Regions from separate parts of the Paenibacillus sp. Mc5Re-14 genome, predicted to be linked through region 1. Evidence: predicted binding sites of a transcription regulator. Region 1 holds the regulator's gene; each other region holds the start of a gene.
The links. Region 1 encodes LexA, which represses DNA repair genes until DNA is damaged. Its sites were predicted from a motif close to CGAACATATGTTCG; they were not measured.
Positions count from the first base shown of each region.

Region 2: a site for LexA is predicted at 1,590-1,603, ahead of BN1546_RS21770 (DNA polymerase IV). Genes of this name have one in related genera too.
Region 3: a site for LexA is predicted at 1,252-1,265, ahead of recA (recombinase RecA). Genes of this name have one in related genera too.

Region 1 is NZ_CVPD01000001.1:5,135,749-5,139,033, forward strand. It holds gene BN1546_RS23395 (DUF2798 domain-containing protein) at 1-121, shown strand, start outside; gene BN1546_RS27450 (hypothetical protein) at 215-355, opposite strand; gene BN1546_RS27455 (hypothetical protein) at 397-561, opposite strand; gene lexA (transcriptional repressor LexA) at 982-1,608, opposite strand; gene BN1546_RS23405 (LysM peptidoglycan-binding domain-containing protein) at 1,798-2,166, shown strand; gene BN1546_RS23410 (DUF896 domain-containing protein) at 2,275-2,481, shown strand; gene BN1546_RS23415 (hypothetical protein) at 2,597-3,106, shown strand; gene BN1546_RS23420 (HAD family hydrolase) at 3,264-3,285, shown strand, end outside.
Region 2 is NZ_CVPD01000001.1:4,800,970-4,804,254, forward strand. It holds gene BN1546_RS21755 (arsenical efflux pump membrane protein ArsB) at 1-481, shown strand, start outside; gene arsC (arsenate reductase (thioredoxin)) at 507-926, shown strand; gene BN1546_RS21765 (protein-tyrosine phosphatase family protein) at 958-1,395, shown strand; gene BN1546_RS21770 (DNA polymerase IV) at 1,637-2,905, shown strand.
Region 3 is NZ_CVPD01000001.1:307,199-310,483, reverse strand. It holds gene BN1546_RS01265 (competence/damage-inducible protein A) at 1-1,108, shown strand, start outside; gene recA (recombinase RecA) at 1,335-2,396, shown strand; gene BN1546_RS01255 (regulatory protein RecX) at 2,608-3,285, shown strand, end outside.

The DNA of each region.
Region 1 (3,285 bases):
AAAGAACTTTGTTGTGGCCTATCCATTACAATTATTGGTTATGGGTCCAGCTGTTCGAGCCTTGTTTATAAAATTTATAAAGAAAAGTGGGCAAGCAGGACCAAAGCTGATACAAGTTTGAAGAAGCTATAACTGCGGGATTGGTAGTTTGGTGTTTGATTTAACACAAAAAAAGCAGGAAGAATTCTTCCTGCTTTTTGCTTGAAAATAATTATTAACGTCTGCGTTGTCTATCATTCACGCTAAACAGATTAACAGCCAGTGCGTTACCTCTTGCACGCGCAGTGGCTCTTTGATTGGAACGGATGTTTAATCTTCTTCTTCTCAATTCACGGTTGCTGTGTCTTCTGCTCATAATGTCACCTCCCTTCAAAGAAATGAAGGTACGGTTAAATCTTAATGATGTTTATGCTTACGCTTGGAAATTTTGATATTTAATGCGTTAGTTGCGAGTGCATTTCCGCTTCCTGTTTTAGCAGCTGCGGCTTGAAAGACTTTAACGACCAGATATCTGTTTTTCCCGATGCGATGCTTATACGTTTTAACTCTATTTCTGATCATCTGCATAACTCCTTTGCTTTAGGTCTGCTATATACATATGTCAATTGTGCTAGTAATGTATCAGCATAAATCTACTAAAGACAAAAAGAAGCTAGTACCTATGTTCCTAAATGTTTAACAAAAAAAGCTCATACTAGCCTGCGTTCGCCTTCCCAACTTTACGTTATAGGGGAAGGCTACAGTAGGTTCACATGAGTCAAATTTCCATTTATTTAGCTAATAAAAGTAAACAGTTCAAGATCAGAGGGGAACTATTTCGGATAATGGGGGGGATATAATAGTAGAGACAATATAGGTTGCTAAAAAGGAAAGAATAGTTGTGAGACACACATAGTAAACATAATAACAATATAAAACCGGCTCGCCTAGGCGGCCGGTTTTATATTCGTGGTAGTATAACGGGGAAGAAAGCACGATAAATCAGTGGAAGTCCCGGAAGAGTCCAACAACCTTGCCCAATATGCTGACGTGTGTCAGGCGAAGCGGTTCAAAGGCTGGATTTTCAGGTTGAAGCCGGATATGATCTTTTTCTTTGTAAAAGGTTTTAACTGTAGCCTCGTCTTCATCTGTCATAGCTACTACAATGTCTCCGTTATCAGCGGTCTGCTGCTGACGTACGATTACATAGTCTCCGTTAGCAATACCAGCTTCAATCATGCTTTCGCCTACAACAGATAACATGAATATTTTATCCTCACCAACAAAGTGTTGGGGAAGAGGAAAGTAATCTTCAATATTTTCTGTCGCCGTAATAGGAAGACCAGCGGTTACTTTGCCGACGACGGGAACACGACTAATGGAGTAATTAATCAAGTTGCTGTTATCCGATTCGTCTTGACCAAGTAATTCAATAGCCCGTGGTTTCGTAGGATCGCGGCGAATGAGTCCTTTTTTCTCCAAACGATCCAAATGACCGTGAACCGTAGAACTGGAGGCCAATCCGACTGCCTCGCCTATTTCGCGTACAGAAGGGGGGTATCCCTTTAGACGCACTTCATTGCGGATAAATTCAAGAATGGCCTGCTGGCGGCTCGAAATCTTAGACATACCGTATCAACCCCATTTAGTAACGTTTGGGAAAATTATAGCATAGAACCTCCGTTCGTACAAACATAAGTTCTAAATAATCCCTAAAAATATTTACGAACTTTTGTTCTGTTTTCTATTGAACAAAACAAACGTTCGTGTTATATTGTGAAAAACATAAGAACAAACGTTTGGAGGACGCGGCCAATTATGAAATATAGCACTTATCAAAGTATTTTCCCGATGAACTTAGAGAATTTACAGGAGACCCGAAAAGAGGGTAAGGTGCGTTTGTTACAGGTTATTACCAATACTCTTTTACTCAAGCTTCTTATTCTAGTAATTATCGTTTGGGTTGCAGGGGCAGGTGTACTTACGGTTTTCGCAGCACCTTCAGTTTCTAATAAAGAGGTGATTAAGCTGACCGTACAACCTGGAGATACGTTATGGAAGATTGCCGTGAATCATAAACCGGAACGAATGGATACACGGGTATATATTGAAGGAATTATGCGTATTAACGCTTTGGAGGATCGGGGAGTGCAGGCAGGTCAGGTGCTTAAGCTTCCACACTTCTGATCTATAAGACTATAGAGCTTGTCAAGGAGCGCAATGCGGGAGCCTTGACAAGCTCTTTTCTACATGTCAAAGTGTATTATATCTTTGCTTTTATGGAGGGGACACAATTTGGATATAGACAGCTTGGTACAGCGCATTAATGAATTAGCGCGCAAAGCAAAAGCCGAAGGATTGACAGAAGAGGAAACCACAGAGCGCGCCAACCTTCGGGAAATTTATTTAGGCAACATTCGCCGTAATTTTCGGCAGCAGCTTGAAACCATTGAATTTGTGGACGATGATACGTCGAAGGGAAATGGCGGGCTGAAGCATTAATGTCGCTAAAGCCTGCATCATTTGCCTTTGTTTTAGGTATCTTTCCTGGTATCTATATAGATCAGCTTTAAGGCAGTTGCTTTAATGTAATATTTATTGGGAAGGGAATTGAGAGATGGCCCGATCATTTGAAAGAAAAGTACGTAAAAACACAGCGCATTTAAATAAAACGCGCAAGAAACAAGGCATTCAAACCATTAACGGCGCAGGTTCAGCAATGGACATTTTCCGTGGCCGTAATATTACTGTGCCAATCATGCTGGCTGGTCTTGCTGTATTGTACATGCTTATGAGTTACTTTTTGACTAAGACCGGCATGCGGGGAATGGACTGGCTGGTATTTGGCTTGTACTTGATGCTGGCTGTAATCTTCTTCATTCGCCGTCCTTATTTAAAAGTGGGAAAAGATACCCTCTATATGTTAAAAGGTGGCAGAGAACGGCCGATGACGGCAGGGGACATGAAAGCCATCAAAATTGAAAAGGGTTACGTTACCGTTGAAAGAAAAGGGAAGGGCGGTAATTTTATTTTTACAAAATCACTGGGACGCTACGATACGGATGCCATCGCAGAGCGTCTTGAAAAGTTTGCACTATCCAATCAGATACAGGTAGATAAGAAATAACCGATTTAGCCTGTAGCTCTGTAAGTAAGGCCGTATGATGTTATTTTTTCATATAACATGGTGCGGCCACTTGCTTAATATGGGCACACATAACGATCTGATTCGTGACCAAACAGACAATCTTACATATACAGTGGAAAGAGAGTGGATAATTCATATGACGATTCAGGCGATAATGT
Region 2 (3,285 bases), 330 kb from region 1:
ACCGTTGAAAGAAGTCATCAAGGGTGCTCCATGGGCAATCGTATTTTTCTCTATCGGCATGTATGTAGTGGTGTATGGTCTGCGTAATGCCGGTTTGACGGATCTGCTGGCTCATGTGATTCAAGCGGCTGCCGATCAAGGTATGTTTGTAAGCACCATGGGCATGGGTTTTATCGCGGCGGTTATCTCGTCGTTGATGAATAACATGCCTACGGTCATGATTGATGCACTTGCCATTAATGCCACCCATACGACTGGAATGGTCAAAGAAGCGCTGATTTACGCTAATGTAATTGGATCGGATTTGGGTCCGAAAATAACTCCGATTGGTTCATTGGCCACATTGCTATGGCTACATGTGCTTAGCTCTAAAGGTGTGAAAATATCTTGGGGAACTTATTTTAAAACAGGCATTGTTTTAACGATCCCTACTCTTTTTATTACGCTATTAGGCTTGTATCTGTGGTTAGTCATTTCATAATTGAACATTAAAGGAGACGTTTCCCATGGAGAGAAAGACAATTTACTTTTTGTGTACTGGTAACTCTTGCCGGAGTCAAATGGCAGAAGGATGGGGTAAGAAATATCTAGGTGACAATTGGAACGTATATAGTGCAGGCATTGAGGCGCACGGCCTTAATCCTAAAGCGGTGCAAGCGATGAGTGAAGTAGGTATCGATATTTCTGGTCAAACTTCGGATATTATTGATCCTGTCTTGCTGAACAGCGCCGATCTGGTGGTGACGCTGTGCGGGGACGCGGCCGATAAATGCCCTATCACTCCTCCACAAGTTTGCCGTGAGCATTGGGGATTTGATGATCCGGCCAAAGCTGAAGGATCGGAAGAAGAGAAACGGGGCGTCTTTCAGCGGGTTCGTGACCAGGTAGGAGAACGCATTAAACAATTTGCAGAAACCGGAGAATAGCAGTTCCTGCTATGAACTCGATAGAAGGAGAATGATTAAGGTGAATTATCACGCGCTTGTTGATAACAAAGTATATATTGGCGGAGAAAGTGCATTGCTTCAAGTTCTTCGGGAGCAAGATATCACGGATGTTTTTGATCTGCGAGATAACGGTACTGTGGCAGAAGGATTTCCGGCGAAAGTAACACGTCACCATTATCCGATTGTGGAACATGAGACTGGGCAAGAGGCTTCAGTACAAGCCGCTATTCAGGCGGTAAAAGAAGCAGTGAACAGCGGTAAGACCGTGTATTTCCATTGTGCTGGCGGACGGAATCGTACAGGAACCGTAGCAACTGGAGTCTTACTTGAGCTGGGTGTCGCTTCCACAGTGGAAGAGGCTAAGGCCTTGGCCAAAGAAAAACGTCCGGATATCAATATCAAGCAAGAGATGCGTGATGTGTTGAAAGGTCTTTATCCATCCAAGTAATTAAATCGATATGGCAAAGGGACTATTTCCAATGGGAGATAGTCCCTCTTTAGTTTTTTGACAATAAGGAGCACGTTTCTTTGACTTCATTACCTATGGAGAAAATTTAAACTCCCCAATCTTTTCATTTGCAAATCATACAAGCCCTATAAATTACCTGAATACAGAACTAGTGTTTGGTATTATAATAATTAAGAATGTATGTTCGTATATACGTAATCGGTTTTTTGGAGGATACAGCATGACTAAAACAACTGAGCGGACAATTCTTTTAGCGGATTGTCAGAGTTTTTATGCGAGTGTAGAAAAAGCTTCTTACCCAGAGTACAAAAATAAACCGCTTGCGGTAGCAGGCGATCCTGCACGCAGATCTGGAATTATTTTAGCGGCATGTCCTATGGCCAAAAGTTTCGGGGTGTCTACAGCAGAACGGCTCGGTGAAGCCCTTAAGAAGTGTCCTGAGCTTGTGATCGTTCGTCCCCGTATGAAGCATTATATTGATGTCTCTTTAGCAATTACGGATATATACAAGGAATACACTGACTTGGTAGAGGTGTTTAGTATCGATGAGCAGTTTCTGGATATTTCGGGGAGTTTTAAAATTTTTGGAGACTCTTTAAGCGTTGCAAGAGAAATTCAAAAAAAGGTTCTTTTACAAACCGGGGTTTGGGTACGAATAGGAATCAGTTCCAACAAGATTCTTGCCAAAAGTGCAACCGACATTTGGGCTAAAAAAAATAAGAGCGGTATATTCACGTTGCCCAAGACAAAAGTAGAGCAGCTACTCTGGCCGCAGCCAGTTAATAAAATGTTTGGGGTAGGTTCGCGGATGTCGTCCCATTTTGAGCGGCTTGGTATGACAACCATTGGCGATATTGCCAGAATGTCTTTGTCAGAGCTTAAGACCAAATTTCGTGCTCGTTTTGGAAAACAGTCGGATATACAGGCGGAGGTCATGTGGAAAACTGCCAATGGCTTAGATGAGAGTCCTGTGACTTCACATACCTTAAGTTCCCCGCAAAAGTCGATAAGTCATATGATGACCCTACCCCAGGATTATTTGGAACCAAATGAAGTAGACACAATATTGCTTGAACTCTCGGAAGAAGTTTGTCGAGACAGTCGCCGTAAAGGGTATATGGGCTCTGTCGTGACTGTCAGTTGTACTTGTAGTCCATATGAAGCACCTACCGGATTTTCAAGGCAAATGAAGCTTCCAGATCCGACTAACAATACGAATAAAGTGTACAACCAAGCAAAAAAAATATTTTATAATTTTTGGAACGGTATGCCGATACGACGCTTAGGTGTTACATTAAGTGGGCTGGTTGACAACCAAACTTATCAGCTTTCCTTCTTTGAGGATCATGAGCGTATCCGTTCCCTCGAAGAAGCAACAGATAAAATTAAAGAACGCTATGGTAGCGCAGCTATCGTAAGAGCGTCCTCTTTGACCCACGCTGGTCAGGCACTGGAGAGATCCCTAAAAATCGGGGGGCATTATAAATAAACAGTTCAGGAATAAGGAAGAGACCAATATCTACCACTATGCGTTTAGAATGCTACTTTAAGGATAATACCATAAATCAATAATTAAAGTAAAAATATATGTTTATATTACTAAAGGAATATAATGTATAAAATGTGCCAATTTATAATGAGAGTGTAGAAAATAAATGAGAAGAACATTGAATAATCTTTCTCAACATTTTAGTCGAAAATAGTCTGAAATACTCTATTAAGTCCTTAAAAGATACTATCCAGATCAGGTTAAAGAAATTGGAAAATCATTTAAGTGAGATGGAGAAAAATTAGAAAAGAGGATATATCTAATTGTTCTGAAAGTAGTGAAAATAAATTGAAAAAGCGGTGAATAAACTTTTGTTCACA
Region 3 (3,285 bases), 4.8 Mb from region 1:
TCTTGCTCAGAAGCGTGCGGATATTATTTTGTTTTCTGGTGGGCTGGGGCCAACTCAGGACGATTTGACAAAAGATGCGATAGCGGCTGTACTGGGGCGAAAATTGCAGATAGATCGTCTTGCCATGGACAAGCTGGATCAGTTTTTCCGTAACCGTGGGGTAGAAATGACCGAGAATAACCGCCGCCAGGCGCTTTCTATTGAAGGAGCCACTCCGCTTGAAAATGAGACGGGTTTAGCTATAGGGGATGCCATTGCACAGGACGGTAAATTTTATGTGGTTTTGCCCGGACCGCCTAAGGAACTTAAACCTATGTTTGCAAATCATGCTAAACCATGGTTGCTTCAGCAGGCATTAAGCGGTGAGGAGATGCCGATTTATTCGAAAATGCTAAAATTCGCAGGGATCGGTGAGTCAGCTCTTGAAACGCGCTTGTTAGATCTGATCGAATCCCAGACGGACCCCACGATTGCTCCTTATGCCAAGGAAGGGGAAGTCACGATCCGTATATCCACCAAGGCGGCCAGTGAGAGTGAAGCTTTAATTAAGCTGACGGCTACGGAAGTACAAATTCAGCAGCGTCTTTCCGAATATATGTATGCAAGTGAGGATGTTACGCTGGAGAAGGTGATTGTAGATTTAATGGCCAAGCGCGGACTCACTGTGAGCGCAGCGGAAAGCTGTACAGGTGGTATGCTGATGGAACACATCACTTCTATACCTGGCAGTGCTGTTATGTTTCAAGGTGGCATCGTGTGTTATTCCAATGCAATGAAGATGAAATTGCTCAATGTGCCTTATGATTATTTGGAAGGGGATCATGCGCCAGGCGCAGTGAGTAAGGAAGTAGCCCTTGTGCTTGCAGAGCAGGCAAGAATGATTATGGACAGCGATTTCGGACTTTCTGTTACTGGTGTAGCTGGGCCCGGATATTCCGAGCGGAAGCCAGTCGGCCTGGTGTATATTGGTATTGCTGAGCGCGACAAGGAAACGGAAGTATATGAGCTGAATTTAAGCGGTAACCGTGAGACCATCCGTTTGCGATCCGTCAAAGCTATCCTGTACAGATTGTGGCGCCGATTGGTAGAGAACGAGAAACTCTCTTAATTATTGATGAGTTGTTTTAGATAGATATTCATGATATAATATTCTTATTCGGAAGAACCGTTGCAAAGCTTTTTGCCAGCGGTTCTTTTTTCGTTTTAAGAGAAAGGTATAATTATAGAAGAGAGCTGCGAGAAATAAAAAAACGAATGTATGTTCGAAAAAATGCTTGGCAAGCGTGTCAAAACAAGGTATTATTAAAGTACAAACAATGAAGGATGTGAGTTTATTGTCAGATCGTCGTGCTGCGCTGGATATGGCGCTCCGTCAAATAGAAAAGCAATTTGGTAAAGGTTCCATCATGAAGTTGGGTGAGTCTACCCACATGCAAGTGGAAACAATCCCCAGTGGTTCGATTGCTTTGGATATTGCGTTAGGAACGGGCGGCTTTCCAAGAGGCCGGATTATTGAAGTATATGGACCGGAATCATCCGGTAAAACGACAGTAGCTCTTCATGCTATCGCAGAGGTGCAAAAAACAGGCGGACAAGCCGCCTTTATCGATGCCGAGCATGCACTTGATCCGTCGTATGCGAGCAAGCTGGGTGTCAATATTGATGAGTTGTTACTATCGCAACCAGATACAGGTGAGCAGGCATTGGAGATTGCCGAAGCTCTTGTGCGTAGTGGGGCAGTGGACATTATCGTCGTTGACTCTGTAGCGGCACTTGTACCGAAGGCAGAGATTGAAGGCGAAATGGGAGATTCCCATGTCGGTCTTCAAGCGCGCTTGATGTCACAGGCATTGCGTAAGCTGTCTGGAGCCATTAATAAATCGAAAACCATTGCTATCTTTATCAACCAGCTCCGTGAAAAAGTAGGTGTTATGTTCGGTAACCCTGAAACTACACCGGGTGGACGTGCCTTGAAGTTTTACTCTACGGTACGTTTGGATGTTCGTCGTATCGAAAGCTTGAAAATGGGTAACGACATCGTGGGTAACCGTACACGTATTAAAGTCGTGAAGAATAAAGTCGCACCTCCTTTCCGTCAGGCTGAAGTGGATATTATGTACGGTGAGGGCATTTCCAAAGAAGGAAGCTTGATCGATATCGGTACGGAGCACGACATTGTCGACAAGAGCGGAGCATGGTATTCCTACGAAGGTGAGCGCCTTGGTCAGGGACGTGAGAATGCAAAGCAATTTTTGAAGGAAAATCCGAACATTGCTAGTACGATCGAGCAAAAAATCCGGGTGGCCAGTAATTTGATTACAACAATTGCTCCACCGACAGAAGAAGAGTTGGCGCAGGAGGCCAAGGAAGAACAGGAATTGCTGGAGCTTGAATAAAGCTTGCCCGAAACTTCGCTTCTGATCTGTCATGTGAACTGTAGCCTAGGGGTTATGGTACAGTCCGTTTAAATAGCATGATTCTGATGCCCTGCACAGTTGTGCAGGGTATTTTTGCATCAAATAAAGTCTGCTTTGTCAGCAGAATCTAACTTTTACGTAGCAGGTGATCGTAGGCTGCTTTCGTGAATTTCAAAGTGAGGGAAACATATTGCAGTTGGACGATAAAGATGAATACACTTCGGAAGAAAATAAACAGCAAGGGATTTCTCTTTTTCCAGATCATGAGGAATTGATGATTACTAGAGTGGAGCAGGGACAGGGACGCAAGCGTGGAAGATACATCATTCATTTTGGTCCATACTCACTGTCTGTATTGGAAGATGTAATGATCAAGTACAACATGTTCAAAGGAACGTCATTCGTCAAAAAAGAACTAGAAGATATCGTTCTGGCAGATGAAAAACAACAGGCTTATGTACATGCGCTGCGCTATTTGGGGCAAAAGCCTCGTACACGTCAGGAAATTGCCCAGCGTTTAGCGCAAAAGGAAGTGGATCAGGCTGTTATTGATGAGATACTGGTACGATTGCAAAGGGAGAAGCTTGTAGATGATGATTTATACGCGCGTCAGTGGGCAAGACAGCGTATAACAAGCCAACGTAAGGGTAAGATGTGGATCAGGCAAGAACTTCGTCAGAAGGGCATCTCTAAAGCTTCTATCGGGGAAGCATTAAGTGAGATCACCGACAATGAGGAGTGGGAGAGTGCATTGTCAGTTGGACGTAAGAAATGGAATCAGGTACGTGGTGATATAATGGATAAAAAAAGGAAAACATTCCCGTTTCTTATGAGACGCGGCTATTCAGGGGATATGACACGCCGCGTG